3 regions of the Neorhizobium sp. DAR64860/K0K1 genome follow, and region 1 is predicted to be linked to each of the others. Evidence: riboswitches for the same ligand, from Rfam matches in the RefSeq annotation. Region 1 holds a riboswitch; each other region holds the start of a gene.

Evidence for each region. A riboswitch is a leader RNA that binds a small molecule or an ion and turns the genes downstream of it on or off. The one in region 1 is predicted to bind thiamine pyrophosphate.
Region 2: it holds a riboswitch for thiamine pyrophosphate, as region 1 does, so the genes downstream of both, ACQY1J_RS01210 (ABC transporter permease) here and thiB (thiamine ABC transporter substrate binding subunit) in region 1, are expected to answer to the same signal.
Region 3: it holds a riboswitch for thiamine pyrophosphate, as region 1 does, so the genes downstream of both, ACQY1J_RS22430 (TenA family protein) here and thiB (thiamine ABC transporter substrate binding subunit) in region 1, are expected to answer to the same signal.

What each region holds. Positions count from the first base shown of each region.
Region 1 is NZ_CP191459.1:106,465-116,046, forward strand. Features, by position in the region: gene fdxA (ferredoxin FdxA) at 1-313, shown strand, start outside; gene ACQY1J_RS05095 (CarD family transcriptional regulator) at 699-1,274, shown strand; gene ACQY1J_RS05100 (RNA polymerase factor sigma-32) at 1,572-2,435, shown strand; gene ACQY1J_RS05105 (M48 family metalloprotease) at 2,543-4,057, opposite strand; gene ACQY1J_RS05110 (ATP-binding cassette domain-containing protein) at 4,271-4,945, opposite strand; gene thiP (thiamine/thiamine pyrophosphate ABC transporter permease ThiP) at 4,938-6,560, opposite strand; gene thiB (thiamine ABC transporter substrate binding subunit) at 6,576-7,613, opposite strand; TPP riboswitch at 7,641-7,748, opposite strand; gene ACQY1J_RS05125 (response regulator) at 7,916-8,389, opposite strand; gene ACQY1J_RS05130 (ABC-F family ATP-binding cassette domain-containing protein) at 8,558-9,582, opposite strand, start outside.
Region 2 is NZ_CP191458.1:267,721-277,302, reverse strand. Features, by position in the region: gene ACQY1J_RS01235 (hypothetical protein) at 1-332, shown strand, start outside; gene ACQY1J_RS01230 (copper chaperone PCu(A)C) at 375-872, shown strand; gene ACQY1J_RS01225 (SCO family protein) at 872-1,456, shown strand; gene ACQY1J_RS01220 (EAL domain-containing protein) at 1,689-4,232, shown strand; gene ACQY1J_RS01215 (DUF2934 domain-containing protein) at 4,339-4,584, opposite strand; TPP riboswitch at 4,745-4,847, shown strand; gene ACQY1J_RS01210 (ABC transporter permease) at 4,981-5,745, shown strand; gene ACQY1J_RS01205 (ABC transporter substrate-binding protein) at 5,762-6,706, shown strand; gene ACQY1J_RS01200 (hydroxyethylthiazole kinase) at 6,706-7,446, shown strand; gene thiE (thiamine phosphate synthase) at 7,436-8,095, shown strand; gene thiD (bifunctional hydroxymethylpyrimidine kinase/phosphomethylpyrimidine kinase) at 8,092-8,892, shown strand; gene ACQY1J_RS01185 (ABC transporter permease subunit) at 8,889-9,582, shown strand, end outside.
Region 3 is NZ_CP191460.1:193,038-202,619, forward strand. Features, by position in the region: gene ACQY1J_RS22395 (ABC transporter permease) at 1-307, shown strand, start outside; gene ACQY1J_RS22400 (ABC transporter ATP-binding protein) at 304-2,127, shown strand; gene ACQY1J_RS22405 (NAD(P)/FAD-dependent oxidoreductase) at 2,168-3,316, opposite strand; gene ACQY1J_RS22410 (IclR family transcriptional regulator) at 3,525-4,265, shown strand; gene ACQY1J_RS22415 (ArsR/SmtB family transcription factor) at 4,476-4,802, opposite strand; gene ACQY1J_RS22420 (NADH:flavin oxidoreductase/NADH oxidase) at 4,904-6,004, shown strand; gene ACQY1J_RS22425 (TenA family protein) at 6,335-7,045, opposite strand; partial or broken gene ACQY1J_RS22430 (TenA family protein) at 7,050-7,696, opposite strand; TPP riboswitch at 7,775-7,889, opposite strand; gene repC (plasmid replication protein RepC) at 8,479-9,582, opposite strand, start outside.

The DNA of each region.
Region 1 (9,582 bases):
CATCCGCTGCAAATACACAGACTGTGTCGAAGTGTGCCCGGTCGATTGCTTCTACGAAGGTGAGAACTTTCTGGTCATTCACCCGGACGAATGCATCGATTGCGGCGTCTGCGAGCCTGAATGTCCGGCTGAGGCCATCAAGCCTGACACGGAACCAGGTCTCGACAAGTGGCTGAAGGTGAACTCCGACTTCGCGCAGATCTGGCCGAACATTACCGTGAAGCGGGATCCGCTTCCGGAGGCCAAGGAAATGGACGGCGAAGAAGGCAAGTATGAAAAGTACTTCTCGGCGGAGCCAGGTTCCGGCGATTAAACCTGGATGGTGACGGTGCGCCCGTCACCCGCTCGAATCAGCTGTCTTTTGGTTGGGCACTGTCCGACTGTCACGCGGCTTGCAAGAATAAAAGCAAATTATTGATTTCCGCACTTTTTTGTGGTAGAGCTTACTCACTGTTCCACAAGGTGGCACTCGCGTGCCCGAAAAACATCACGAAAGAAACAGATCGCTCCCCGCGTTCCCCGTGACATTGCAACACTTTGATGTTGTCGTCGCCGTTTCGCGAGTTGGTCTGTTTTTGCGCGCGTTGTCGGATCAGTATGGAGTGACCCGACGGTTTCCCCCGTCTCATCCGGGCCTGACAGACCCGGTTTCCCCAGACCCGATAAAACGGGTGAGTCAAAGGGAGTTTGTGAATCGAATGACGACCCAACTGAAAAAGAATTCTCCCGCACGCCAGGGCTTTAGAACTGGTGAATCGATTGTTTATCCTGCGCATGGCGTCGGCACGATCACCTCTATCGAAGAACAGGAAGTCGCGGGCATGAAGCTCGAGCTTTTCGTGATCGATTTTGAAAAGGACAAAATGCGCCTGAAGGTTCCGGTCGCCAAGGCCTTGAGCATCGGCATGCGCAAGCTCTCCGAGACGGATTTCGTCGAACGTGCATTGAAGGTGGTTCAGGGCAAGGCCCGCGTGAAGCGCACGATGTGGTCGCGTCGCGCACAGGAATATGATGCCAAGATCAATTCCGGTGATCTGATTTCCATTGCAGAAGTGGTGCGCGATCTTTTCCGCGCCGAAAACCAGCCCGAGCAGTCTTATTCCGAGCGTCAGCTGTATGAAGCGGCGCTGGATCGCATGGCGCGCGAAATTGCCGCCGTCAACAAGATGTCCGATACGGAAGCTGTTCGCCTGATCGAGGTCAACCTTGCCAAGGGTCCCAAGCGCGGCAAGACAGTCGAGGAAGATGAAGCTCAGGAAGAAGAAGCAGCCTGATTTTGTCTCTGAAAGACAACACCAAAAACCCGGCCTAGTGCCGGGTTTTTTGTTGGAACCTTTACAACACAAGCGCGTTAACCCGCCGGAACGGCGAATTTAATGCTGCATCGTGCTGCGTGTTCTCCGTCCTGACCAATAGCGGGGCGATTGCCTAACCGGTCCAAGACCTCCGCGAGACACTTGAGGGACATCGGCAGAAATTCGCAAAAATCAAGGCTGGAATATCGGTAATCCCGCAATTCAGCGTTTTTTTTGGTTCTGCCCTTTGTCGATCACGGCACCACGGAGAACACTATGACAGCCATGTCCGCAGAACGCACAATGATCAAGATAGCGATGTCGGCTCCGTATCTCGCCCGCGAGGAAGAGCGTGATCTGGCAATCCGTTGGAAAGACCGCCAGGATCAGGGCGCTCGAAACCAGATTGCACTCGCCCACATGCGTCTCGTCATCGCGATGGCGTCGAAATTCCGTGGGTTCGGTCTACCCATGAGCGATCTCGTTCAGGAAGGTTATGTGGGATTGCTCGAGGCTGCGGCAAGGTTCGAACCGGCCCGCGATGTCCGCTTTTCCACATACGCCAGCTGGTGGATCCGTGCCTCCATGCAGGACTATATCCTGCGCAACTGGTCGATCGTTCGCGGTGGTACGAGTTCAGCCCAGAAGGCGCTGTTCTTCAATCTGCGCCGCCTGCGCGCAAAACTTGCCCGCGGCGACTCCAACCTCACGGCTCAGGCCATCCATGAGGAAATTGCCGTCGCACTCGGCGTCAGCGTTTCCGACGTGCAGACCATGGATGCCCGCCTCTCCGGCAATGACTCGTCGCTTCAGGCTCCAACGATTTCCGGTGATGCCGACAGTGGCGAACGCCTCGACATGCTGGCCAGCGGCGAACCACTGCCGGACGAACAGGTCTCCGGCATGATCGATGGCGAGCGTCGGCTGAAATGGCTGCAGGGTGCTCTCACCAAGCTCAACGACCGCGAAAAGATGATCATCCGCGCCCGCAGGCTGACGGATGACGGTGCGACGCTGGAAGCGCTGGGTGCCAAGCTCGGAATTTCCAAGGAGCGTGTGCGGCAGATCGAAAGCCGCGCGATCGAGAAGCTGAAGTCGGCACTTGTCACCGCAAATCCGCAGATGGCGCTTGTGTCCTAAACACACTGTGCCCGCGCCGCTCTGGCGGTCGCGACATCTCGATACGATGCTTCAAAGCGCGCAGGCCCTTGAGACGGCCTCCGCGCTTTGAAGCTTTTATACAAGCCTCATTCGGAAATGATTTTGACCTTTTGGCCCGGTGACAATGTCGCGCCGACCGGAATGGCGTTGATCAGCTTGAACAGGTCCAGCTTGCGGTCGGTGCCCATCATCCGGCTTGACAGCGATGCCATCGTATCTTGCGGCCCGACGCTCACGACGCGGACGCGGAGCGGCTTCAGCGACGCGATTTCAGGCTGTGTCATGCGGCGGAAGCTGTTGCGCAGGATTTGCGCGGTCGTGTCGAGCGCGGGACTGCCCTTCGGAACCGCCGTCAGGAACCGGAAGATCTGATCATTGACCTTGATCACGGTCACATCGAAATCCCAGCGTTCGGCAGAGGCGCGTGCGGTTGCGGCCGGCAGGCCGTTGACGGTTGTTTCCCGCACGGTTTCCGGCTGAAGGCCGGCTACCCAGCCACTGGTCAGGTAATTCGGCAGGCTGCTGGTGTCGCCAGCGGCGACGCCGTCGAAACGGATCGCGGTCTCGCCTGGTCCCGTCGCCAACACGGCTTCGACCTTGTTGTCGATGCGGAAGTCCGGCGGAACGTCGAAGCGTATTCCAAGGCCCCCGTGCAGGAAGGTCTGGCCTCGGACATAACCCTCCTGGGGGCTGTCGCCATAAAGAAGACCGTCGATGCCGGCGAGGAAATAGTCGCGACCCTTGTCGCCGACGCCTTCCTGGCCGAAGTTGCGGGCATGCCTGCGGGCCAGGTCGACGCGCTGGGCGGAATTAGGGTGGCTGGACAGGAAGTCCAGGCTCTGGTCGCTGTCGGGATCGACAGCCGAGTAGCGCGCATAGGCCGCCATCGAATCGAGGAAGCGCGCAGCGGCGTAAGGGTCGTAGCCAGCTTCGCCCAGCATCCGCACACCGATCACGTCCGCCTGCAGTTCCTGTTGGCGGGAGAAAGCAGCGAGCCTCAGCTTGCCGCGGGCAAGCGCCTGCTTGCCGGCGATGTCGCTCGATAGAACTTCGGCAACCACCCGGCTGGCGATGACTTCGGCTTCTTCGCGCCGCTGGCGTTCGATGCCGTGGTTGGCGGTGACGTGGCCCATCTCGTGCGACAGCACGGCCGCGACTTCCGAAGCGTCGTTGGCGAGCGCCAGCAATCCGCGGGTGACATAGAGATAGCCACCGGGCAGGGCGAAGGCGTTGATCGCCGGGGAATTGAGGATAGTGATCCGGAAGGACTGCGTCGGATTTTCCGAAACGGCGGTCAGGGCGCCGGCAATCCGGGCGACCAGCCGTTCGGTCTTGGCGTCACGATATTCGCCGCCGTAGCTTGCCACGATGCGGGGATGCTCGCGCGCACCCATCTGCGCCCGCGGATCGTTCTTTTGAACTTCGTCGACGATCTGCGGCGAGTCCGATGGCGAGACGTTCGGCGTGTAGGCCTGATCGAACACGGATTGGCAGCCTGCGAGTGCTGCACTTGCGAGCAACACGACGGCAAAGCGTCTCCAACGGCGCGGTGCGCTGGTCTGCCCGGTCCTGCCGGGTGTCGCGTCCTCGCGTGTTTTGATCCGTGTCTTCTGCACCGTCAGTCCTGTTCACCTTCGCTTCGTACCGATTTTCGCATCGCATGCACAGATAAAAGAGATAGGTTCAGCCGGCGCGTTTGCAATTGACTTCTGATAAACCAAGGCGATGACATCGCCGCAAGACCAAATTGTGGCACTGCGATAACGTTGGTTTTCGCCTGTCTCTATTCGTGACGACGCTCCGTCGACTGGCCTCTAGCGGGCGTAAGGAATAGCCGTGTTTGCGGCGGAGTTGACGATGGTGCCATCGTCGACAGCGACCACCACGTCAGCAAGCTTTTGAACCTCGGCGCGGTCGTGGCTGACGATCACCACCGTATTGCCGGTTTCGCGGTGCAGGTCCAGAAGCAGCGACGCCATCGAAGACCTGAGTTCGGGATCAAGCGCCGCAAACGGCTCGTCCATCAGCAAAACGGGTCTCTTTCGCACCAGTACCCGCGCGAAGGCCGCGCGTTGCCGCTCGCCACCGGACAGCGTTCCCGGTTTGCGCGTCTCGAAGCCGGCAAGCCCGACGCGGTCGAGTGATTGCGATATCCTCATCCTGTCCTCACGCGAAAGCCTCAGGGACGGATCGACGCCCAGGCCGATATTGGTGAAGAGATCGAGATGGGCGAACAGGTTGTTGTCCTGGAATACCAGGGAGATCGGCCGCTTTGAGGGGTGCGCGTGGGTCACGTCCTCGCCGGCGATCAGGATGTGGCCCGACTCCGGTATCTCGAAACCTGCGATGAGGTTCAAGAGAGTCGATTTTCCTGAGCCCGACGGGCCGGTCACGGCGGTAATCGCGCCGTCGGTCATCGCTATATCGAAGCTGAACCGTTTGGTGCCGAGTTGCAGCGCAGTCTTTTCCAGGCGGATGCTGTCAGCCATCGTATTCCCTTCGGCGGCTCAGACTTCCGAGGATCGTGAGCGCCAGACATATCATCCCGAGAAGCAAGGCAAGCCCATCGGCGTCGTTGGTTCGGTAGCTGGAGAGCCTGCTGTAGACGAGCCAGGGCAGAGTCGTCAGTTCCGTGGAGCCGAACAGGGCGACGGCTCCGAGATCGCCGAGCGAAAGCGCCATGGCAAAGGAGAGTGCCGTCAGGACAGGGCCGATCAGGAAGGGCAGGTCGATCCGCCGCAGCCTCGAAAAGCCTGTTACGCCAAGGCTCGCTGTCAGCCGTGCCGTCTGCCGCCGATGATCCTCGATTGCCGGTTCCAGCACCCGCATCACGAAGGGCAGCGCCATCAGCATGTTGATCGCCGCGACCAGTGCTGGGGCAAAACGCGAGACATCTCCGAACGGGCGAAGCAGCAGGAACCAGCCTGTCCCGATCACGACCGGCGGCACCAGGAGCACCAGCGACGACGTAGCACCCAGCATCGCCGCCAGTCCGCGCGCCGGGATACCGGGGTGGCGGAGATCTCTGATGGCAATGCGCGCATGAATGATCGCCAATGCGACGCTGACGGCCAGAAGGCCGGACAAGAGCGCGATCGACAGGCTTGTATAGGCCGCGTTGAGGAAGGCGGGGCTGGAGGCCAGTCGCCAGAGATCGGCCTTAAGGCCGGCAATAAAGATCGAGGCGAGCGGCAGGATGAGAAACAGAGTTGCTGCGAGGATGGTTGAGCCGTCCCAAGCCCTAGCGCCCCATGTCCGTCCATCGAAGCGGCGGGTCGCGCGGCCGGCAGTGACATGCGAGCCGTCGGGGGCGGGGAGAAACGCGAGTGCCGCGAGGATCAGCCCCGTCACAGCGATCTGCAGCACCGCCAGTCCGATGGCGCGGGGCGGATCGAAGTCGAAGCGCAGCGACTGGTAGATCGCCACTTCCAGCGTCGTCGCCGCCGGCCCGCCGCCCAGGATCAGGACCAGCGTGAAACTGGTGGCGCAGAGCATGAAGATCAGCCCGGCAATGCCCGGCGCGACCCGGATCAGGGCCGGCCCCTCGATGAAGCGGAAGATCGACAGGGGCTTCATGCCGAGGCTGGACGAGAGTGGCCAGTATTCCGCCGGCTGCCGCTCGAGCGCCACGAGAAACAGCCGGGCGGCCAGCGGCAGGTTGAAGAAGACGTGCGCCAGAAGAATGCCGGTCAGCCCGTAAATGCTGATCGGCTGCTCCAGTCCCAATGTCGATAGGAGGCCGTTCACCGCGCCCTGGCGGCCCCAGATGCCGATCAGACCCAGCGCACCGATCAGAACCGGCAGGCCCATCGGCAGCGCCATCAGCCGCACGATCCAGACACGGCCCATGAAATTCGGTCGTCTTGCCAAAGCAAGTGCGACGGGCAGTGCCAGGCATACGGAGAACAGGGTCGAGAGCGCCGCTTGCCACAGCGTGAACTGCAGGATGCGGCCGGTATAGGCCGAGAACAATCGCCCCTGCGTTTCAGGGGCGTCCCAGGACAGCAGGGCCGAGACCGCGATGCCGACGAAAAGCGCGATCGCGCCGAGGCTCAGCACCCCGCCGGAAATCCCTCGTCTTCGCTCGGCAGCGGTCAGCAGCATACCCGGTTCAGCCGATCAGTTCATGCTCATGGCGTTGAGCCATTCGTCGATCCATGCCTGGCGGTTCTTCGCGACTTCGTCAGATCCCATCAGGAATGTCTTTTCCGGCTGAACCAACTTGCCGAAAGCGTCTGGCAGCGGTTGCGACGTCTTCGTCACCGGCATCATCCAGTTGGTGGTAGGGATCACATCCTGGAAGCCCTGCGACACCATGAACTTCAGGAAGTCACGGGCGAGATCCTTGTCACGGGCGCCCTTCAGCATGCCGGCCACTTCGATCTGAACGTAATGTCCCTCGGAAAAAGCAGCCGCCTGGTAACGGTTCTCGTTCTCCTCCACCATGTGGTAGGCAGGCGAGGTCGTATAGGACAGCACCATCGGCACTTCGCCCTTGGTAAACAGGCCGTAGGCTTCAGACCAGCCGGGGGTGACGGTCAGGATGCGGCCCTTCAGCTTTGCCCAGGCTTCCGGCGCCTTGTCGCCATAGACGGATTTCATCCACAAAAGCAGGCCGAGGCCGGGTGTCGAGGTGCGCGGATCTTCGATCGCGATCTTCTGCGACGGATCGCCTTCCACCAGTTCCTTCAGGCTCTTCGGCGGGTTCGTGATGGTCTTCGTGTCGTAGACGACGGCGAAATGACCGTAGTCATAGGGCAGGAACGTATCATCGGCGTAATTGCCGGGAACGCTGATGCCGCCATTCCCGGACGATGCCTGCAGTCCATGCGGTTCGAACAGGCCGGTGGCCTTGGCCTCGGAAATCAGGTTGGTGTCGAGCCCGAGCGCGATATCGGCCTTGGTCGTCTCACCCTCCAGCTTCAGCCGGGTCAGAAGTGCGACGCCATCGGCGACAGCCACGAATTCGACCTTGCAGGCGCAGGTCTTTTCGAAAGCCGCCTTCACCTTGGGGCCGGGGCCCCAGTCGGCGGTGAAGCTTTCATAGGTGTAGATGGTCAGCACCTTGTCCTCGGCCCTTGCGGCCGGTGACAGGATGATGGTGGCCGCAGCCACGGTGAGCGATAGCAAGAGTTTGCGCATCAACGCCTCCTTCAAAATCAATCTACAAGGGGAATAGGCGCTGATCGTGAGCCGTCTAATCCCTCCGCCGGTGTTAGCCGGATCAGGTTCCGCGGGTTGGCTGAAAGCCTCTCAGCCGCACGTTACCGCGCAGCACCCCGTTAGAGCGGGAGTAGATGTAACGGTGAAGGAATTGTCTGGCAAGTGGTGTCGAACCGCTGCCGTCTTGCGTTCAGGGCCAAGGACCGAGGGGCATCGTGCGATAGCAGTCTCGATAGAAAGAAAGCCGCCCGGCGTGCCGGACGGCTTTCTTGCTAGTAGTTCTTTGGCAACAAGGTTCACGCGTTGAGCGCGTAGCCTGACTGGGAGTCGTTGCGGAATATCTTGAGGTCACGCGGCACGATCGCCATGCCGCCGAGACGGTTGGCGATAGCATAGTCGATTGTCTGCTCCACCACATGCGGCATGACAGGCTTGGTCAGAACGCCGAGCGATCCCTCGACGCCGTCTTTCACGTCTTCCGGATTGGCCGTCATGAAGATGACCGTCAGGCCGTATTCGGCAGCGAGTTCGCGTCCGATTTCCGGACCGGTCCGGCCGTCGGAGAGATTGACGTCGACCAGCGCTATATCGGCGTATGCACCGAGCGACAGGGCGTGCTTGCGGGCGCTGGCAAAGCCTGCAACCTTGAGACCCATGCTCTCGACAGTCTCGGCAACATCAAGCGCGATCAGGAATTCGTCCTCGACGATCAGAACGCGCTGTTCCATTGCATCACTCGCCAGCCGACGACGCATCACATTAGTCAGCATTGGACATTCCTAACCGTTTTGTTTCCATCTGGTCGGCATGTCGGCATTCATACCGCACTACGCATTTCGACCACTTGATGGATGCCGAACGTCACCGGGGAATGTTTGTTCCGGCTCGCGACAAATAAAACGGTGGATATTTATTTATTAAGTATAGGAATTCTTTAACTATCCTTCAATCTGTTCTCGTAGCATCTCAAGCTCCAGCCATTCTTCTTCCATTTTGGCGACACGATCGCGTAGTTTTGCCGTCTCTGCGGCGAGCTTTGAAAACGCCGACGGGTCTTTGGCGAAGAGTTTGGGATCGGCCATCTTCCGTTCGGATGTAGCGATCTCGTCCTGCGCCTTGGCCATGTCCTTGGGGAGGTTTTCCAGCGCGAACTTCTGCTTGAAGGAGAGCTTGCCCTTTGCCTTGGTCGCAGCCGGAGCAGTGCTGTCCGTTTTCGCCTTTTCCGCCTTATCGGCGCGGCGCTTTTCGTCGGCCATGCCTTTGCGCTGCTGCAGCATGTCGGTATAGCCGCCTGCATATTCGATCCAGCGGCCATCAGGGGCATCCGGGTCTGTCGGGGCGATCGTCGAGGTCACGGTGCGGTCGAGAAAGTCGCGGTCATGGCTAACGAGAATGACGGTGCCGGCATAGCCCGCGACGATTTCCTGCAAGAGGTCCAGCGTCTCGATGTCGAGGTCGTTGGTCGGTTCGTCGAGGATCAGAAGGTTCGACGGCTTTGCCAGCATGCGGGCCAGCATCAGCCTTGCGCGTTCGCCACCGGAGAGGTTCTTGATCGGCGTGCGGATCTGTTCCGGCTGGAACAGGAAGTCCTTCATGTAGCCCGCGACATGCCGCTGTTCGCCGTTGACCAGCAGCGTCTCGCCGCGGCCGTCGGTCAGATAATGCGACAGCGTGTCGGCAGGATCGAGGTCCTCGCGCTTCTGGTCAAGCGTGGCAATTTCGAGATTGGTGCCGAGCTTGATCCAGCCGCTGTCGGGAGCAAGCTGACCCGTCAGCATCTTGAGAAGCGTCGTCTTACCAGCGCCATTCGGACCAACCAGGCCGATCCGGTCGCCGCGATGAATGCGGGTCGAGAATGGCGCAACGATCGGCTTGTCATAGGTCTTGGTGATGTTTTCCGCTTCCACCACCAGCTTGCCGGACTCGCGCCCTTCGGCGACGGAGGCCTGAACGGAGCCCTGCG
Region 2 (9,582 bases), on a different replicon from region 1:
TGTTGCTCGGATTTGCCAATTCCCATCCGACCGCCAATGCGCGCTCGATCGAGACCATCGCGATTGCGTCCTACATCCTCCCGGACGGAAGTCTGCCTGATCTTTGCCTTCCCTCGGAAGCCGGGAAAACGCATCACCATAAAGGTGAAAGCAAGATCTCCTGCGACGCCTGCCGGCATGTGACGGCATCAATACTGCCACTGCCGACAGATACGTTGGGTGCGCCGATCCTGCGCGAGATCGTTCACGCCCATTCCGGAACCGACGAAAGCCCTCCTCGCTTCGTCCTGCTGACCGGCACCTCGGCCAGAGGGCCCCCTCTTCGTAGCTGATCAGAAAGAAAACCAATTCTGCTACGTCAAAGGCGAGTACCCATGTCGACAATCCGAGCGAAATTTCTTCTAGCGGCCGTGGCATTAATGCTGCCTGGCACCGCATCTTCCCAGCACATGCATGCACACGGGACCGGCAATATCACGATCGAATCCGCCTATTCCCGCGCCATGCTGCCGGTAGCAAAGGTCGGAGGGGGTTACCTGACGATCAACAACGCCGGCGCGGCCGATCTGCTTGTCGGAGCAAAGTCGGATCGTGCCGAAGAAGTCCAGATCCACGAGATGAAGATGACCGGCGCCGTGATGGAAATGCGGGAACTGGACAAGGGCATCCCCGTGCCGGCCAAGTCTACCGTCAAGCTGGAACCCGGTGGCTATCATCTCATGTTCACGAATGTCTCTAGACCTTTCAAGGAGGGCGAGACGCTGGCGGTCACGCTCATCTTTGAAAAGGCCGGGCCGATCGAGGTCGATTTTGCCGTCGGACCGTTTGCCGGTGCGCAAAGGCCTCACGCCGCTCATGAGGGTCACAACTGATGACGAAGAACCCGTTCATGCTGGTTGCCACAACGATCTCGGCAATCTTCATCACTGTCCTCGTCGGAATCCTCTTCTTCACGTTCAAGGATGAGCCAAGAAACACCACATTCAATACCGCATTCTCCCTGATCAACGATCGGGGAGAAGCGGTCGATCAGTCGATCTTCAAGGGCAACCCGTCACTGGTCTATTTCGGCTACACGCATTGCCCGGAAGCCTGCCCGACGACGCTTTATGAAGTTGCTGGATACCTCAAGGAACTGGGTGAAGATGGCCTGCCGATCAAAAGCTACCTGTTCACGGTCGACCCGGAGCGAGACACCCCTGACATCATGAACGGCTATGTCACCGCCTTTTCGGACCGGATCACGGGGGTGACCGGAACGCCTGAAGAGATCCGGCGGGTGGTCGCCGGATGGCGCGCATTCGCGGAAAAGAAGCCGAACAAGAGTGGCGGCTATTCCATGAGCCACACGATGGATCTGTTCCTGATCGGTGCGGATGGCCGGTTGAAGGGGCTCATTCCCTATGGCTCGGATCCCGACGTCGCCATCAGCAAGATCCGCAGCGCGCTCCTGTAGTCTCACGAGCGGGGTCATAGCTCATGGCGGCCATCGAACCAACGTAGGTGCCGACAGATACGCATCGGTTCTTAAATTAAGCCATGCTAATCTATTCTTAAGCGGTCTCTGACATTGCTTTTCCGCAAGTGTGGAAAGTGCCATGATCTCTGGTCGACAAATCGGTCCGGCAAATCGGAAATCTGCACAGCAGGTTTCGACGAAAGGACCCGCGTCCGCCAAAGACAGCATCTTGTCGAAGCGACGACTTTCCGACACCCTCTCAACCGATGCGATCTGGCCGGCATTTCAGCCGCTTGTCGATCTGCAGAGCGGTGCGATCATCGGCTTTGAGGTTCTTGCGCGTTGGACCGATTCCGAAGCAGGTGCCATCGCACCTTCAGATTTCATTCCGTTCGCAGAAACCAGCAATCTGATTGGCGCTTTGACGCAAAAGATCGTCCAGGATGCCTGTCGCAAAGCTGCAAGCTGGAGGGGAGACTTTGTCCTCGCGATCAACCTGTCGCCGACGCAGTTTCAGGACCCAGACCTCTTCCACTTTCTGGCTTCGATAATCTCGGAAACCGGGTTTCCGATGAACCGGATCCATATCGAAATGACGGAAAGCGCACTGCTCGATGACGATACAGTCGTCCGGGAAAACATTGCATCGCTCAAGTCTGCCGGCATGGGCATCTCCCTCGACGACTTCGGGACCGGCTTTGCCAGCCTGACGCGGCTTCACGCGTTCCCCTTCGACAAACTGAAGATCGACACAAGCTTCGTGCGCTCCATGCAGCATGACAGCGGCAGCCGGAAAATCGTCGCCTCGGTCATTGGGCTGGGGCAAAGCCTTGGCATGACGGTTGTTGCCGAAGGCGTTGAAACCGAAGAACAAGCAGAAATGCTGAAGCGTCTTGGTTGCGACGTTGGACAGGGGTGGCTGTTTGGCAGACCTGTCGACGGTGATGCGACAGAACGGCATCTCGCTGTCAGCAAGCAGAAGCCACTCACGGAACGCCGCGGAACCGGCTCGCTGTTCCAGCGGGTCCATCAACTGGAAACGCTCTATGAGGCGGCACCGGTCGGTCTCTGCTTTCTCGATTCAGACTTGCGCCATGTCAGTGTAAACAATCGGTTCGCTGCAATGCTGGGATTAACGCCCGAGCAGATGATCGGGCTCACCGTTCACAGTTTCATGCCGGCACGAGAGGCGCGCCGGGTCACCAAAGATCTTCAGCGAGTCCTTGCGGGCGAGCCTTTGATTGTGGACGAATATCGTCCGCCCGGAAGTGAGAACATTCTCCTCGTGGTGAACCAGCGGGTCGATGACGACGCGGGCGAGCCGGTCGGCATTTCGGTCACGGCGATCGATGTTACCGGTCACAAGTCGATGGAAAAGGCGCTGACCGAGACGGAAGACCACGCACGATGGTCGATCGAACTCAGCCCGAACATTCCCTGGTCGAGCGATGCCGAAGGCATTGTCAATTTCATGGGGCCAACGCCAGACCCGACGATGTCCAGGATGCGTGACCGGATCGCGGACTGGTACGGTCGGATGCATCCGGACGACAGTTTGCGGGTTCGGCGGGAATGGCTTGGATGGCTGCCATCCGGCGACCCATTCGAAACCAGGTTTCGCATGCGTCTGCACGACGACAGCTGGCGATGGATGGTCAGTCGGGCAAAGCCTCATCGCGATGCGACCGGCAAGATCGTGAAATGGTACGGCACCATCACCGAGATCGTGCCCACGGAGGTCCCGCTGGACGGGAAAGTATCCGTGAAGGCTCCTCATGTCTGGCATGATCCGGACCAGGCTGATGTCCTGCCGACGCAACACTTGATCTCGATGCTGATGAGGATGTTTGAGTCCGCGCCCATTGCCATGGCCATCACGACGAGCGACACGAAAACTTCGAGCTACGTCAAAGTCAACGATGCCTATCTGAAGCTCACCGGCCTGAAATGGGACGAGATCAACGGAAAGAAGCTGATTTCCGAGGGTGCCGCGATCGACAATCCCGCCCGCGACAGACGGCACCGGCTGTTGCGCGAGGACGGCGCCTACGAGCTCGAAGATGTTGAAATTGCGCATTCGGATGGTACGATCATCCCAACCCTGATTTCCGCGCAGCGCACGATCGTCGATGGCGTTTCATTCGATGTGGAGGTCATTGTCGATGTGTCTGCCCGCGTCAGGCAGCAGCGCGCTATCGAAAGCGCTCTGAAAACCTCCGCGCAGACCGATGCCCTGTCAGGTCTCCCAAACCGAGCCTGTTTCGATGAGGTTGTTGCCGGAGAGGTTGCCCGCAACCTGCTCAATGACAGAAAGCTCGCCATCGCCTACATCGATCTCAACGGCTTCAAGATTGTCAACGACAGTCTGGGGCATTCCGCAGGCGACGAAGTCCTGCGAACGATCTCGGCGAGACTTCGCGAAAGTTTCCGAGCGACGGATTTCATCGCCAGGGTCGGAGGAGACGAGTTTGCTATTCTTCTCGACATGGATCGCAAGTTTGCGGGCGATATGCAGACGCATATTCAGGAAACGATGGAAAGGGTGTTCAAGCCGATCCCCATCGATGGCCAGGTGACATTCACGGGTGCCGCGGTCGGCGTTACGTTCCTAAAGGCCGAAGACACGCCGCAAACCTATGTCAAACGCGCTGACGACTATATGTATCTGGCGAAAGCCACGGGAAAACGGGTGGCCGTCGTGTGTTTCGGTCAGGTTCTCGATCCCCCGACGACGCATAAAGTGGACCGGACGAACGGTGTTCGCGACGGCTGACGTGTGTCGACGGCCGAACTATCGGCAGCCGATATTTCGAGGTGTTGTGCCAAGCCCTTTCATGCAGGGCAGGTCTGATACCTATCCAGACTGCCTCTGGTCGACGTCAGTCCGGCGCGACTGACGACGGAGGCCGGATTGTGGCGGCATCGTCGACCGCTGCATCGTTCTCTCCACCAAACGCGGCATCAGCCTGCTGGTTGACCTTGGTCACATCGTCGCTTTCCTGATCCGACATGTCGGCTGGATGCTCGGAACGCTTCCAGTGATCGTCATGGGACCCTTCAGGACGGCCTTCTTCCTCCCACAGTCTGTAGGCCCGTTCGCGCTGTTCCTGTTCTCTATCGGTCATGGTTGCTCCTCCTAAGTTGCGAAGACATAACCAGCGGACGGGCCCCGGGTTTCCGTGAGGCGGATGACATAGAATAAAATTTTTGTCAGCTCGCCGCGCAGGCTCTGCCGGACAGCGATCGCAAGCGATTGACAAAGGCCGTTTCTTTGTCCAACCTTGGCGTCATTCCGAGGGGAGCATCGAACGGTGCTGAGATGGCGGTGAGCCGGACCCTTGAACCTGATCCGGGTCATACCGGCGTAGGAACGGAAACGGCGCAATACCGCACCTCTTTCTTATTCTCCGCTCGCCTGGATCTCCATGATGTCAAGGTCAGGAGATCAGCCATGCTTACGCTCTCGAGAAATCCCCGAATAGGACGAATGCGGTTCGACGGTTTGAACCCGCGTCGCTGACATGCAGTCCCGGTTCGCAGCCCTCGGGCTTTTTCTGCTACTGGTAAGCTGGCAGCTTGCCGTTCAGGTTTTTTCACCGCCGCGCTATCTTTTGCCGTCACCACTCGCGGTGGTGCAGGCATTGGTGGGTCAGAGCGGCTTCCTCGCCCACCACACGCTCGTCACCCTGAGCGAAATCCTTGCAGGTCTCATCGCAGGCAGCATTTTCGGTGCGGCGGTTGCGTTTCTCGTTGTGGCATTCCCGCGGGCCGGCAGGCTTGCCTGGCCGATCATCCTTATCCTGCAGACCTTTCCGGTCTTCGTGCTGGCACCCATCCTGGTGCTCTGGCTCGGTTTCGGCATGGCGTCGAAAGTGATGATGACGACGCTCGTCATCTTCTTCCCGGTCGCCTCCGCCTTTGCAGATGGCCTGAGGCGGACGGAACCAGCGATTCTGGAAGCCGCCGCGCTGACAAGAGCGACGCCCTGGCAGATCCTTGTGAGGCTCAGAACACCGATTGCGCTGCCGGCGCTCGTGTCCGGTCTGCGCGTCGCCGTGCCGCTCGCGCCGCTGGGTGCCGTGATCGGCGAATGGGTCGGGGCTTCAGCCGGGCTCGGCTTCGTCATGGTTCAGGCGAACGCCCGCATGCAGACCGACACCGTTTTCGCAGCCATGACCATCCTGGCCCTGACCAGCGTCGCGCTGCGCCTGGGTTTCGACCGTCTCGTAAAGGGACACCCCCATTGGGCAATCGAGACCGAACCACAGACACAGTTATCATCGTGAGGAGAGACAACCACCCATGAAACGCATGTTTCTGGCCTTTGCCATTGCCATATCCGCCAGCATGAATGCATCCGCAACGCATGCCGCAGAAAAGCTCACCATCATGCTTGAATGGTTTGTGAACCCGGACCATGCGCCGCTCGTGATTGCCGCCGAAAACGGCTATTTCAAAGCCGCCGGCCTCGATGTCGAGCTGGTGCCTCCCGCCGACCCGTCGACGGTGCCTCGCCTCGTTGCCGCCGGCCAGGCCGATATCGGCATCCACTACCAGCCGAACCTGTATCTCGATCGTGCAGCCGGCCTGCCGCTCAAGCGGTTCGGCACGCTCGTCGAAACGCCCTTGAACACGGTAACGGTTCTCGCGGATGGCCCGATCAAGAGCCTCAAGGATCTGCGCGGCAAGAAGGTCGGTTTTTCGGTGACGGGTTTCGAAGATGCGATGTTGAAGCGCATGCTCGAAGGCGAAGGCGTTGCACTTACCGAGGTCCAACTGATCAACGTCAATTTCGCCCTCTCGCCGTCGCTGATCGGCGGCAAGGTCGATGCCACGCTTGGCGGTTTTAGAAACTTCGAAATGACGCAGATGCGGATCGAAGGGCACGAGGGTCGTTCCTTCTTTCCGGAAGAACACGGCGTCCCTGTTTATGACGAGCTGATCTTCGTGACGCGCGACGCGCTTGCGACAGATCCCCGCCTCCCCCGCTTTCTCGAATCCGTCGAGAAGGCTGCGATCTTCCTGACCAATCACCCGGACAATGCCTGGAAGCTGTTCATCAAGGCCTATCCCAACCTCGACGACCAGCTCAATCGGCAGGCGTTCACCGATACGCTGCCACGTTTCGCCAAACGGCCTGCAGCGCTTGATCGCGGCAGATACCAGCGTTTCGGTGAGTTCATGGCAGCGAGCGGCCTCATTCCGCAGGCGCCGCCGGTCGAAGACGTGGCGATCGAAATCCGGTGATGACAATGAACAATTACCCGACGCCGCAACAGGCCGGCGATCTTCTGGCACGTGTGCGGGCCCGGCGCCCACGCGTCCATTGTCTGATGAACACGGTGGTGCAGAAATTCGTCGCCGATGGTCTCACCGCGATCGGCGCCATTCCGTCGATGACCTCCTCCCCGGATGAAATCGTCGGTTTCGTCTCGAAAGCGGATGTCCTCGTCGTCAATCTCGGTACACTGGATGCAGACCGTCGCAAGGTCATCGACCTGGCCGTCGATGTTGCAATTGATCAGGGGAAACCATGGATCCTCGATCCCGTGCATAGCGATTATTCCCCGGTCCGGCTTGAGTTTGCAAAGACATTGATCGCCCGCGGGCCGACGGCCCTTCGCGGCAATAGCGCAGAGATGGCGCTGTTCGGAGACATAGGCGAAAAACTGACAATCGAGACCGGTGCTCACGACCGGCTGACCGATGGCACACGCACCGTCACTGTCCGCAACGGCCATAGATGGATGGCGGATGTCACCGGGACCGGGTGCCTTTCAGGCGGCATCATCGCTGCCTTTCTTGCCATCGAACCGGATGCACTGGCTGCGGCCGCTGCGGCCTTGGCGACGACCGGTGTTGCAGCCGAACAGGCCGCCGAGCACGCGCGCGGCCCCGGCAGTTTCGCCGTTGCTTTCCTGGATGCGCTGTCAGCGCTCACGGCCGAAGAGCTCAGCCTGCACGGAGGGATCGACCATGAGATTTGATTACCGACTGAACCCGATCGTCGATGCTGGTCTCACCGATGTCGGCGACCTTGCGGATCTTGCAGCAAAGGCCGCGAGAAACGGCGCGACGCTGATCCAGTACCGCGACAAGACCGGCTCCACTCGGCAGATGATCGCCATGGCCAGCGGCATCAAGGCCGCCCTCGAAGGCACCGGCGTGCCGCTTGTGATCAACGACCGCGTCGATGTGGCGCTCGCTGCAGGCGCCGACGGCGTGCATCTGGGCGCTGACGACATGGATGCCGCGATCGCACGCCAACTGCTCGGCCCCGACGCCATCATCGGCCTCACCGTCAAAACACGTGCCGATGCGGAACGCGCCGGCCGGGCGCAGGCGAGCTATGCCTGTATCGGCGGGGTATTCGAGACCTTGTCGAAACAGAACCCCGATCCACCGGTCGGCCTCGACGGTTTTCGGGATCTGCGCGAACGGTTGCGAAAACTGAATCCGACCCTCCCGGTCGGCGCGATCGCGGGCATCGGGCTGGAGCAGGTGCGGAGCGTCATCGACGCGGGGGCCGACGGTGTCGCGGTCATTTCGGCAATCTTCCGCGCACCGGACCCTGCAGACGCCTGCCGCAGTTTTCGGCGCCGGGTGGATGATGCTCTGAGCGAGGTGAAACGATGACATCCGTTGCCATGACAATCGCCGGCTCCGACAGTGGCGGAGGTGCCGGCATTCAGGCCGATATCAAGACATTTTCCGCACACGGTGTGTTCGCGACCAGCGTAATCACCGCCGTGACCGCCCAGAACACGCGGGGCGTGAGCGCCGTCGAAGACATCTCGGCGACGATGATCCGAGAGCAGATGCGCGCAGTGCTTGCAGATATCACGGTGCATGCGATCAAGATCGGCATGGTGTCCCGCTGCGAAACAATCCACGCGGTTGCCGGGGGGCTGACACACTATAACGGTCCCGTCGTCCTCGATCCCGTCATGGTCGCCACCTCGGGCGATCGGCTGCTGCGCGAGGATGCGATCTCGGCCCTCATCGCCAGCCTCGTGCCAAGAGCGACGATCGTGACGCCGAACCTGCCGGAAGCAGCACTGCTGACCGGCATGCCTGTTGCGCAAACCCGATCGGATATGGTCCGGCAGGCAGAGATGATCCTGAACGCCGGCGCCCGTGCCGTGCTGATCAAGGGCGGTCACGGGTGCGGCCCCGACAGCATCGATCTCTTGTTCGATACGTCAGGCGTGACGGAGTTTTCTTCTCCCCGTGTCGATACGAAAAACGACCATGGCACCGGCTGCACGCTTGCGGCGGCCATCACCGCCGGCCTCGCCCGCGGCCTGTCGTTGCATCAGACCGTTGGCGCTGCAAAAACATATCTTCAGGACGCTTTGATTGCCGGAAAAGCTCTTTCTATCGGCGGCGGGCATGGCCCGGTCCACCACTTCCACAGGTGGTGGCCGGCATGAGCTTGGGAATCGCGGGGCCTGCGAGGGCCGGACGCATGACGCAATTCGCGTCGCGACTGGCCTCGCCGGTTGCCCTCCTCGTCATCTGGCAGATCGCCAGCATGACGGGACTGCTGTCGCCGCGCATTCTTGCCGGACCGAGCAACATCATCGCAACGGCCGGACGCCTCATCGCGTCCGGCGAACTGATCAGCGGTCTGATCGTATCGTCCCTGCGGGTGCTTGCCGGCTTTTCGATAGCGCTCGTCGCCGGGATTGTTCTGGCGCTGATCTCCGGTCTGTCGCGTCTTGGAGAAACGATCATCGACCCACCGATCCAGATGCTGAAGGCCATGCCGTTCCTGGGTCTTCTGCCGCTGTTCATCCTCTGGTTCGGAATCGGCGAGATGCCGAAGATCGGGCTCGTCGCCTTCGGCGCCATCTTTCCGATCTATCTCACCCTTTATGGCGGCATTCGCGGCATTGACAGGAAGCTGATCGAGGCGGGGCAGATGATGGACCTCGGCACGACAAGCATCATTCGCCATATCGTCATTCCTGGCGCCCTGCCCTCGCTGCTCGTGGGCGTCCGATACGGCCTCAGCGTCGCCTGGCTCAGCCTCGTCGTCGGCGAACAGATCAATGCCTCCAGTGGTATCGGATACACGATTTCCTATGCCCGCGACTTTATGCAGACAGATGTCATCGTCG
Region 3 (9,582 bases), on a different replicon from region 1:
TTCAAATCTGCGCATCATGTTTCGCCATATCCTTCCGAATATCCTTTCCGACATTCTTGTCATGGCATCACTTTGGATGGCGACGGCAGTTCGGACAGAGGCCTCGCTCGCTTTCATCGGTCTGGGCATCGCGCCGCCAACCCCGACCTGGGGCGGCATGGTTCGCGAAGGGTTCGAGACCATGCTCGACAGCTATTCGCTGGCGATTATTCCGAGCCTTGCTGTGCTTGTCCTCGTCCTTGCACTCAACCTAATTGGTGACGGCCTCCGCGACGCGATCGATCCAAAACTGGGGTCAGAGACATGAGTGAGATCACGCCTCTGGTTCTTGATATCAACAATCTGGTCGTTCGCTTCGGTAAGAACGACGTGGTCAAAGGCCTTTCGCTTCACGCAGAAGCCGGAGAAACGGTGGCTCTGGTCGGCGAATCTGGTTCCGGAAAGAGCGTAACTGCTCTTTCGATCATGCAACTTTTGCCCCAGAATGCTGTGATAGGCTCCGGCAGCCTTCATCTCGACGGTATCGACATGCTGTCGCTCTCCAAGACGGATCTGCGCAAAGCGCGTGGGCGGCTGGCCGGCATGATCTTCCAGGAGCCGATGACCAGTCTCAACCCGGTGCTGAAGACAGGCTTTCAGGTGGCCGAGGCTTTACGCTATCACAAGGGCATGAGCCGCAGCGAGGCCGAGGCCGAGGCGCTGAGACTGTTCGACCGGGTCCGCATCCCTGATGCCAGACGCCGCTTCCAGGAGTTTCCCCACACGTTCAGCGGTGGCATGCGCCAGCGCATCATGATTGCCATGGCCCTCGCCTGTCGCCCCAAACTGCTGATCGCCGATGAACCGACCACTGCACTGGACGTGACGATCCAGGCGCAGATCCTTGACCTCCTTCGCGACCTGCAACAGGAGACTGGCACGGCTATCCTGTTCATTACCCACGACATGGGTGTGGTGGCCGAGATCGCTGACCGCGTGGCGGTCATGCGCCATGGCGATCTGCTTGAAAGCGGACCAGTCGAAGAGATCTTCAATCGTCCTTCGCATGACTATACCCGAACCTTGATCGCTGCAGTGCCACGGCTCGGCGATATGCGCGGCAGCAGTACACCTCGTCGTTTCGCCGAAATCCTGAAGGCCGACGATCGAAAACCCGCGCCGGCTTCGATCGAAGTGGAAGGCGATAACGACGGCAAACCGCTTCTGACCGTGGAAAATCTGATGACACGTTTTGCGGTGCGCGGCGGTACACTAGGTCGCGTATCGGGCGCAGTTCATGCCGTAGACGATGTAAGTTTTGCCATTTCGAAAGCCGAAACGCTTGCACTTGTCGGTGAGTCCGGATGTGGGAAATCCACGACCGGCAAAAGCATTCTCCGGTTGGTCGAGCCAAGCGCAGGAAAAGTCATATTTGAAGGCGAGAACGTGCTGGCGACGCAAGGACCAGCGCTCCAGAAGCTGCGACAACGCATCCAGATGATCTTCCAAGATCCATTCGGATCTCTCGATCCGCGGCAGACGGTTCGCTCCGCCATCGCCGAGCCGATCGCAGTGCACGGGCTGGCATCCGGCAGCGAAGTCAATGATCGGGTTGCCGACCTAATGCACCGAGTCGGATTGGACCCGAACCGCGGAAGCCGCTTCCCTCACGAATTTTCCGGCGGGCAGCGACAGCGCATTTGTATCGCTCGGGCCTTGGCTTTGTCCCCACGCATGATTATCGCCGATGAAGCGGTGTCGGCCCTTGATGTCTCGATCAAGGCGCAAGTGACTGATCTCATGATCGATCTGCAGGAGAGCCTTGGCCTTTCCTACCTGTTTATCAGCCACGATATGGCCGTTGTCGAACGTATCAGCCACCGAGTTGCGGTCATGTACCTGGGCCGTATAGTTGAGATCGGGCCGCGCGCGTCGGTCATTGAGAACCCGCAGCACCCTTATACGCAGCGCCTTCTGTCAGCGGTACCGGTCGCAGATCCTTCAAAGGATCGCCGGTTGAAGAGAAAGGCGCCGGTCGCCGAACTGCGCAGCCCGATCCGGTCACTCGGTTACGAGCCGAAATCGCAGGCCTTCCGCGAGGTTGGCCGGGACCATTTCGTAGCGGAGCTCAATGAGGACTTCACCTGAGCGAAACGGTGCCGCATGTCTATCTTACGGCACAACGAAGTCATCCGTGCAATTCCACAGCACCCGCCTTCGCACCTTCGGGGAAACGGTCGATGCGAAATGGCTCGATCGGATATGGCGAAGTGTTGCCGACCGCAAGCGCGCTGAGGATCTTGCCGGTGACGGGACCAAGGCAAAAACCGTGACCTGAAAAGCCCATTGCAATAACAAGCCCCGCAGGCTCTTCTAGTTGTTGAATGACGGGGATGGCGTCTACCGACTGGTCGATAAGCCCACACCACATCCGGTCAATCTTAAGTTCGGCGGAAAACGGCACGAGCGCTGTGAACCGCTGCAGGATCTCCTGAACGCTCTGCAGCGTTGGGCTGACCGAAGGCAGAGGGTTGTGGTCCATCTCGCCGTCCCAGACCTCGTGACCACCTCCCAGCCGGATATGCCCTCCTACCTCCTGACGTCCGGTGGTGTCGCCATTGGCGACGCCGATTACCTGCGCGAATTTCGGTTCAACCGGAGAGGTCCGTATCATTGTCGCGCTCATCGTCTGAAATGGTACGTGATGACCAAGCGGCTCCAACAGTTCGTTGCCGTATACACCGCCAGCCAGAACAACCCTGGATGCAGGGATAGTGCCCTTGTCTGTGACGACCCCACGCACATGGCCGCGCGATACCGCAATCTCGAGCACGCGTTCCCCGAACCTTAGCTTGGCCCCTGCCCGTTCGGCTGCGTTTACGAATGCATTGACGGTGGCGACTGCATCCGCCTGCCCGTCCGTCGCGCAGAAGGAAGCCGCAAGTATCTCTTTGGACAGATAGGGTGCGAAGCTGCGCACTTCTTCTCTGTCGAGAAACCGGATATCCAAACCAGCCGAAGATTGCGAAGCAACGATCGTGTGGATCGCCTCGACCTCTTTCGGCGTGCGGGCGCAGCGAAGGTTGCCGCCGCGCCGATAATGAGTTTCGCCGTCCAAACGCTCATGAAGGCTGGCCCACATATCCACCGCTGCTCGAGCGAGTGGCAACTCCGCCGGATGACGACCTGACTGCCGGACACCCGCCATGCTCCAGCCCGACGCCATCGCAGCCGGGCCATAGCGGTCGACAAGAACCACGTCGTGGCCTTGTACTGCTAGTTCGTAAGCAGTGCTTGCACCGCTGATGCCTGCTCCTGTGACAACCACGTCCGCCATTGCGTTTCCCTTCTTGCAATTGCCTGCAGGAAGCTTATTCGAGACAAAGATCACGTCAATTGGAAAAACCAATAATTGGCATTGTAATATTTCTCTGTTCCGAATATCGGAATATTTTCTTGTTGGGACGCCTTTGAGCAGCGGCCTACCTCGGTATCAGTAAATGCGCGAATATAGCCGGCATTGCGTGCGGACACAGGAGATAGACATGGCGAGCGAAGGTTCCAGTAATGTCGAGCGGGCTGGCGAGATACTCGTACATCTCGGCAATGCCGGCACGGAAGGATTGGCCCTTCAAACGATCGCCGCTCAACTGGGTGACGCCAAGTCGGCAACCCGTCGGGCACTCGTCGCCCTCTCAATCCGCGGCTTTGTAGAGACGACTACTAAACGCGGGCATTATCGCTTGGGACCGGCGATATACGGGCTGGCAAACAAACCAAGCACAGTAAACGATCTGGTCGCGCGCTTTCGTCCCGTCGTTATGGCTGTCGCCGCCCGCACAGGTCATTCTACTTACCTTATGACCCGCGCGGGTTTCGAAGCTTTATGCATCGACATGCATGAGGGCAACGCCATCATTCGTACTCTTTCAGGCGGCGTTGGAGGTCGTATCCCGCTCGGTGTAGGACCTGGTAGTCTCTGCATTTTGTCGGCACTTGATGAGGTAACTCGCAACACGGTGATTGAACACAATACCGGCCGATATGTGGAGCGGGGGACGGATTCACAGAGTGTCACTGCCATGGTAGAAAACGTCCAACGGCAGGGCTTTAGCTACGACATAAGTCTTACCTATCCAGAGGCGGCTGGCGTTGCTTGTCTGATCGAAAGGCCTGACTTGGGAGCAATTGCTGCGATCTCGATTGCGATGCCATCGGCGCAGATGAAGGATGGCACGGCCAGCGATATCGTGAGAATTATACGCGAGGAAGTTAACTGTCGGTGAGGCGCTGCCGAGCAGCACTGCGACGACGAGGTTTTTTCCTTTGCGTAGTCGGGCGCGAGTCTAATCACAGCCCGCGACGGTGGATTGTCGTCCTTACGTTGGTTGAGAAAGTGCCGGCAGTCGCGCGGATCATCTTAGCGTCGAGCCGTCAAGTCCGCTTGAGGACAGCCCTCCCCTCCGCAAAAGCGTACGTTCCAGCTGATCATGACGCTATGCGGCGTCCGCCCCTGCCCTAGCGAAAATTGCTGCCTCGACGACAGCGAGCAGCCCTGGAAACCGTTCGTCGAGCTCACGTCGTCGAAGCGCATTCATATGCGAGACCCCTTCATAGCGCGTCCAGACAAGGCCTGCTTCCCGCAACACCCGAAAGTGGTGGGATACGCTCGATTTGGGTCTGCCGCCATCGAGCGCATTGCAGCTGGCTTCGTCCGTGCGGCAAAGCTTCTGCACGATCTCGAGACGCACCGGATCACTCAGCGCGTAGAACACTTGTTCGATACTGATCTCGTGCATGGCCGGATGTTTCATGGCTCTCATGGGACGTCCTCTAGCACCGAACCAACCCTACTGCTATTGTTCTATTGTACTCGAACTAACGAAGCTATAGACCAGCCGGGAAATTCCACCGGAGAACATCAATGCCAAAGCTTTTTGATCCTTTCAGCCTTAAGGGCATCACCTTGCGCAATCGCATCGCAGCCTCGCCCATGTGTCAATATATGGCGACGGATGGCGTGGTTTCCGATTGGCACCTTCCTCACTATGCCGGCCTGGCGCGCGGTGGCGCAGGATTGATTGTCCTTGAGGCGACCGCCGTTTCGAAAGAAGGACGCATCACACCCGGCGACCTTGGCATCTGGAACGACGCGCAGGCAGAAGCACTTCGCCCGATAGTTCAGGCCATCAAAGCTGCCGGGGCGACGCCGGGTATCCAAATTGCCCATGCGGGTCGCAAGGCCAGCGCAAATCGTCCTTGGGAAGGTGATGACCATATCGTCGATGGAGACGCACGTGGTTGGGAGACGATAGCGCCGTCGGCAATCGCCTTTGGTGGGGACCTCGGTAAGGTTCCGACCGAGATGACGAAGGCCGACATACTGCGCGTACAGCAGGATTTTGTTGACGCCGCCGAACGCGCACGCGACGCTGGATTTGAATGGCTGATGCTTCACTTTGCGCACGGCTATCTCGCGCAGAGCTTCTTCTCCATCCATTCCAACCAGAGAGAAGACGAATATGGCGGAAGCGCAGAAAACCGCGGCCGCTTCCTACTGGAGACACTCGCAGCGGTCCGCAAAGTGTGGCCCGAGGACCGACCGCTGACAGCGCGTTTCGGCGTCATCGAGTTTGACGGACGCGACGAAGAAACGCTCAAGGAATCGATTGCTCTGGTCAGCCGCTTCAAGGATGCGGGTCTCGATGCCATCGATGTCAGCGTCGGGTTCTCCACACCGACGGCGCAGATCCCATGGGGTCCAAATTTCCTGGCCGAGACAGCCGCGCGCGTCCATAGCGAAACCGGTCTTTCGACGTCGACAAGTTGGTTCATCAGCGATCCCGAGCAGGCCGATGCACTCGTCCAGAGCGGCAAGACTGATCTTGTGATGCTTGCCCGGCCACTGCTTGCCAATCCACATTGGCCTTATGCCGCAGCAAAAACGCTCGGCGTCGAAGATCCTGCTTGGGCAACCTTGCCGGCGCCCTACGCCCACTGGTTGGCACGCTACCGCACGAACTGATCACCGAGGCGATAAACGCATGCCCCGTTTCAATGGCGTCGCGGGGCATGCGGCACAAACACGGCGTTCATTGCTCCTATCCATTCGTATAGCACATCCGAACATGGGCGACGTTCTGCCGTTACCTCTTGCCGGGGAGATCGTCGCAGACGCGAGATGCTTTCCGCGGATCCGTAGATCTTTGCTAATGTTGCATCATCGGACATACTGCCCATTAACGCACCTAACTTCACGTCAAGGAGACCTTGGCACCGTCTCTCAGCACGGGTTCCGCCGGTTATGTTTCCGCGATGGAAGTATTGGAAGAAAGCTCCTCCCCTCTCCCGTAGGCTAGGGCATGACACCATCCGGCGCATGGGTCTCTGAAGCGGTTAGTGTTAGCCCGACCGCATCGAGCCCCATCTGCCAGAAGTCTGTCTCTAGCCGTGACGCCTTTGCGAAAAGGCTGGCCAATTCCTCGAACCGTCGCCCGGTCATGCTCCTATCCGCGAGTTCGTCGAGTTGGCGTCGCGCCGCGATAGCGACGCCCTGATAGGCGTCGCCTGCATATTCACAGATCCACTCGCGATATGGATGCTTCCCAAGCGCCCCGACGCCGGCGGGAGAAAGGGCGAGCCCGATCTCGGCGTAGCCGATGATGCAGGGCGCCAGCGCGACCTGCAAATCGAGGACATCGCCAGCGGCTCCGCAATCCAGCACGAAGCGGGTATAGGCGACCGTCGCCTGATGCTCCGGCATGGTTTCCAGCCTTCGGCGGGAGATACCCCAGCGCTGGCATAGCCGTACATGAAGTTCAGTCTCATCCAGTATGCCGGCAAGCCTCGCTTGAGCCGCGCGGATGTCGGCGATTGTCCGACTCTTATAAGCCGCCAAGCCCCATGCGCGGGCGAACTGGATCAGGAATAGATAGTCCTGAAGGAAATAGAAGCGAAAAGCCGCTTGTGGCAGCGTGCCGTCACCCAACTGGACCACGAATTCGTGGTCTACATAGCCTGCCCAATCGGAAGCGGCTGCCTGTTTAAGGCGGTCAAAGACGTCCACGGGCTTACTCCCCTGGCTGGTAGGCGGCGTCAAAGAAAGCGAGTTCGAACGCAACGGCTCGCAGGAAAAAATCCTTGCTCGCCTGTAGCTCAGATGGACCGACCCGATCCAGTTCTTCGCGCAGAAATGCGACTAAATCGCGGAAGTCCGGATTGTCGTGCAGCTTGATCCATTCGGCGTGGATGAAGTTCACAGGCAGAACCTTCGGCGCACGGGAGGCCCAGTCTAGATAGAGCCATTCGGCGACGTTGAGGACCGAGAGCACGGCCGTGTAGGAGCGCGTCCCGCCGCCTCGCGCATGATCGCCTGGAACCCGGTGGTGGGCGGGGTGTCGGGGATGAGGGCACGCTACTCCTCTGTTACCCCCAGAGCCTCGAACGCGCGCATGAAGTAGGTGTTTTCCTCGCCTGAAACCATGCCGGCAAACCGACCAAATCGGAGCCGGGCCTCGAAGGTATCCGCCGTGGAGATCGCTGCGCCCAACAGTGCCAAGAAGTTGTCCAGGAAACGATGGTCCTGAATGAGATAGGACGCCATAACCTTGGCGGGAATTGTGCCGGCGAAGACTTGGCTGACGAAGCGGTGTTCAACGGCCTCGGTCCAGCTTGGCTCGCTGGTGCTCTTTAGGGTTTCGGTCCATCGTTCGGTCATAGTGCTGCCCTTTCTTGGTTGGCAGCGAGCCCGCAGGTTCTGGACATAGAGCGGCCTCGCAAAGGGGCCGGCAAAGGCAAAATTCTTAAATCCCATCCCTTCGCCGGCATGATCCGGATCAGGTTCAAAGGATCACCGCGCTGCTTGCGCCAGCGGTATCTCAGCACCTTGCGGGGCTCTCCTTGGTAGGAAGACGTTTAAACCCGAACGAGCACCTTGTCATTCTCGAATTACAACAACGAGCTCTGTGCAAAACTGAGGCATCACCGGCCCGCTGGTGGATGCTAGCCAGCGTCTCGACATCAGGTTTTATCAAGGTTTTCCGAAGGTACACATGGTCGATACAACACAAGTAGTCGCCATCTAGACTGGCTATTGGTGGCCTCTTATGACAAGAAACCCTTGGTTTCTTAGCTTTCTAGCAGATTTCGGAGAGGCTCGGCGAAACCGCCTTTGGGCCAGCGCTGCATTCGCCTCCGGCTTGCTGAGCAGAGTAGTGCTGTTCGGGAAGTGACCTATCCGCCTGCGTCACCACCACCCAGCGAACAACTTTAGGATCAAAACCCACTGCCTTCAGCCGTTGGCCGATTTCCCTCTTCCGGTTCTACCCAGCGATGCTCGCAGAACTGCATGAAAGGATGCCACCAAGATGATAGCCTGGGTAATTCTGACTATCATCTTGTTTCTCAAAGAGAAATTGAACGTCTGTACGGCTGACAATCAACAATTTTCGACACTGCAGTTTGCAGTGATCCTCTAACACCTGCCTAAAACTTTTGTGGTTATGCTAACTGCCGCCCATCAACCGCATTCGTACGAAGTAGCGCCATTAGCATTGGCCCAAGCGAAAACTCGCCGCGTTCCGTGCGCCTCGTCAGGTCGCGAAGATATCCGCCGGGTGAACTGATGTGCCCTGCCCGCTCCAATACGCAAGCCATCGCAACCGCAGCGTTCTCGGGTCCCATCGCTTCACAGGCCTCCTGGTAGGCCGACGGGCTGACCCCGAGTGTGGTTCGCACCACCACTGCGGCGGTCATCAGCTCCCGCCAATGCGAGATTGCGCCACTTGTCGCGTAATCCGATATTTGCGGGCAAGCCCGAAGCACCATACCCAACGGGAAAGCCTTTATCGGCTCGGCAGTCGATCTCCGTTTTGGCATCATCTTCTCGCCCTGCTCGTTTCTGGAGCTAGGTTCAAGTTCATTTAAGGGTTCGGTATTTGAACTCTGTAAGTGATGACGGTCTCCGCTATCATTGGTGTCGGATTCTGTAGAAATAAGCTGAATTTTCAGCATGTTGATAGCTTCTTCGCTTAACAACGTCAGTTCGTCGAGGCAAGCTTCAAAAGATGCTGCTGTCTTTGCCGCCTTGAGACGAACAATCGCGGACACGAGAGCGTCTTCGACAGCTTGCCAGTTTCCTGCCACGCCTTCCTCCACCGCAGCGCTAATGAGCTTACGAATATCTCGGCGGGTTATCGTGATGCGCTCTTTCACGACGCGCAGCCGTCTGCTCTCCTCGGCGACCTGGTGAGCCATGATTGCGAGTTCTTCTGCGCGGGCAAGGAGAGGCGCGAGACTGAAACCGTAGGCGGTTTCGATCGCACCGTCGTTTCCTTTCCGAGCGTAACGTTTGCCGTTCGGGCTGTCATTCCGCTGGATAAGTCCAGCCTCGACAAGAATAGCAAGGTTTTCGCGTAGCGTCGTCCCTGCGATCCCGTTCGCGCGGATCGACAGCTGCGCGTTCGACGGGAAGACGACGAGATTGCTCTCTTCGCTGAGCTCCTGTTCTGGGTAGAACGTCAACAGCGCATTCAAGACAGCAAGAGCTCGGTCACGCAGACCGAGAGTCGCTCTTGCCTCGCATGCGCTGCGATAAACTTTCCA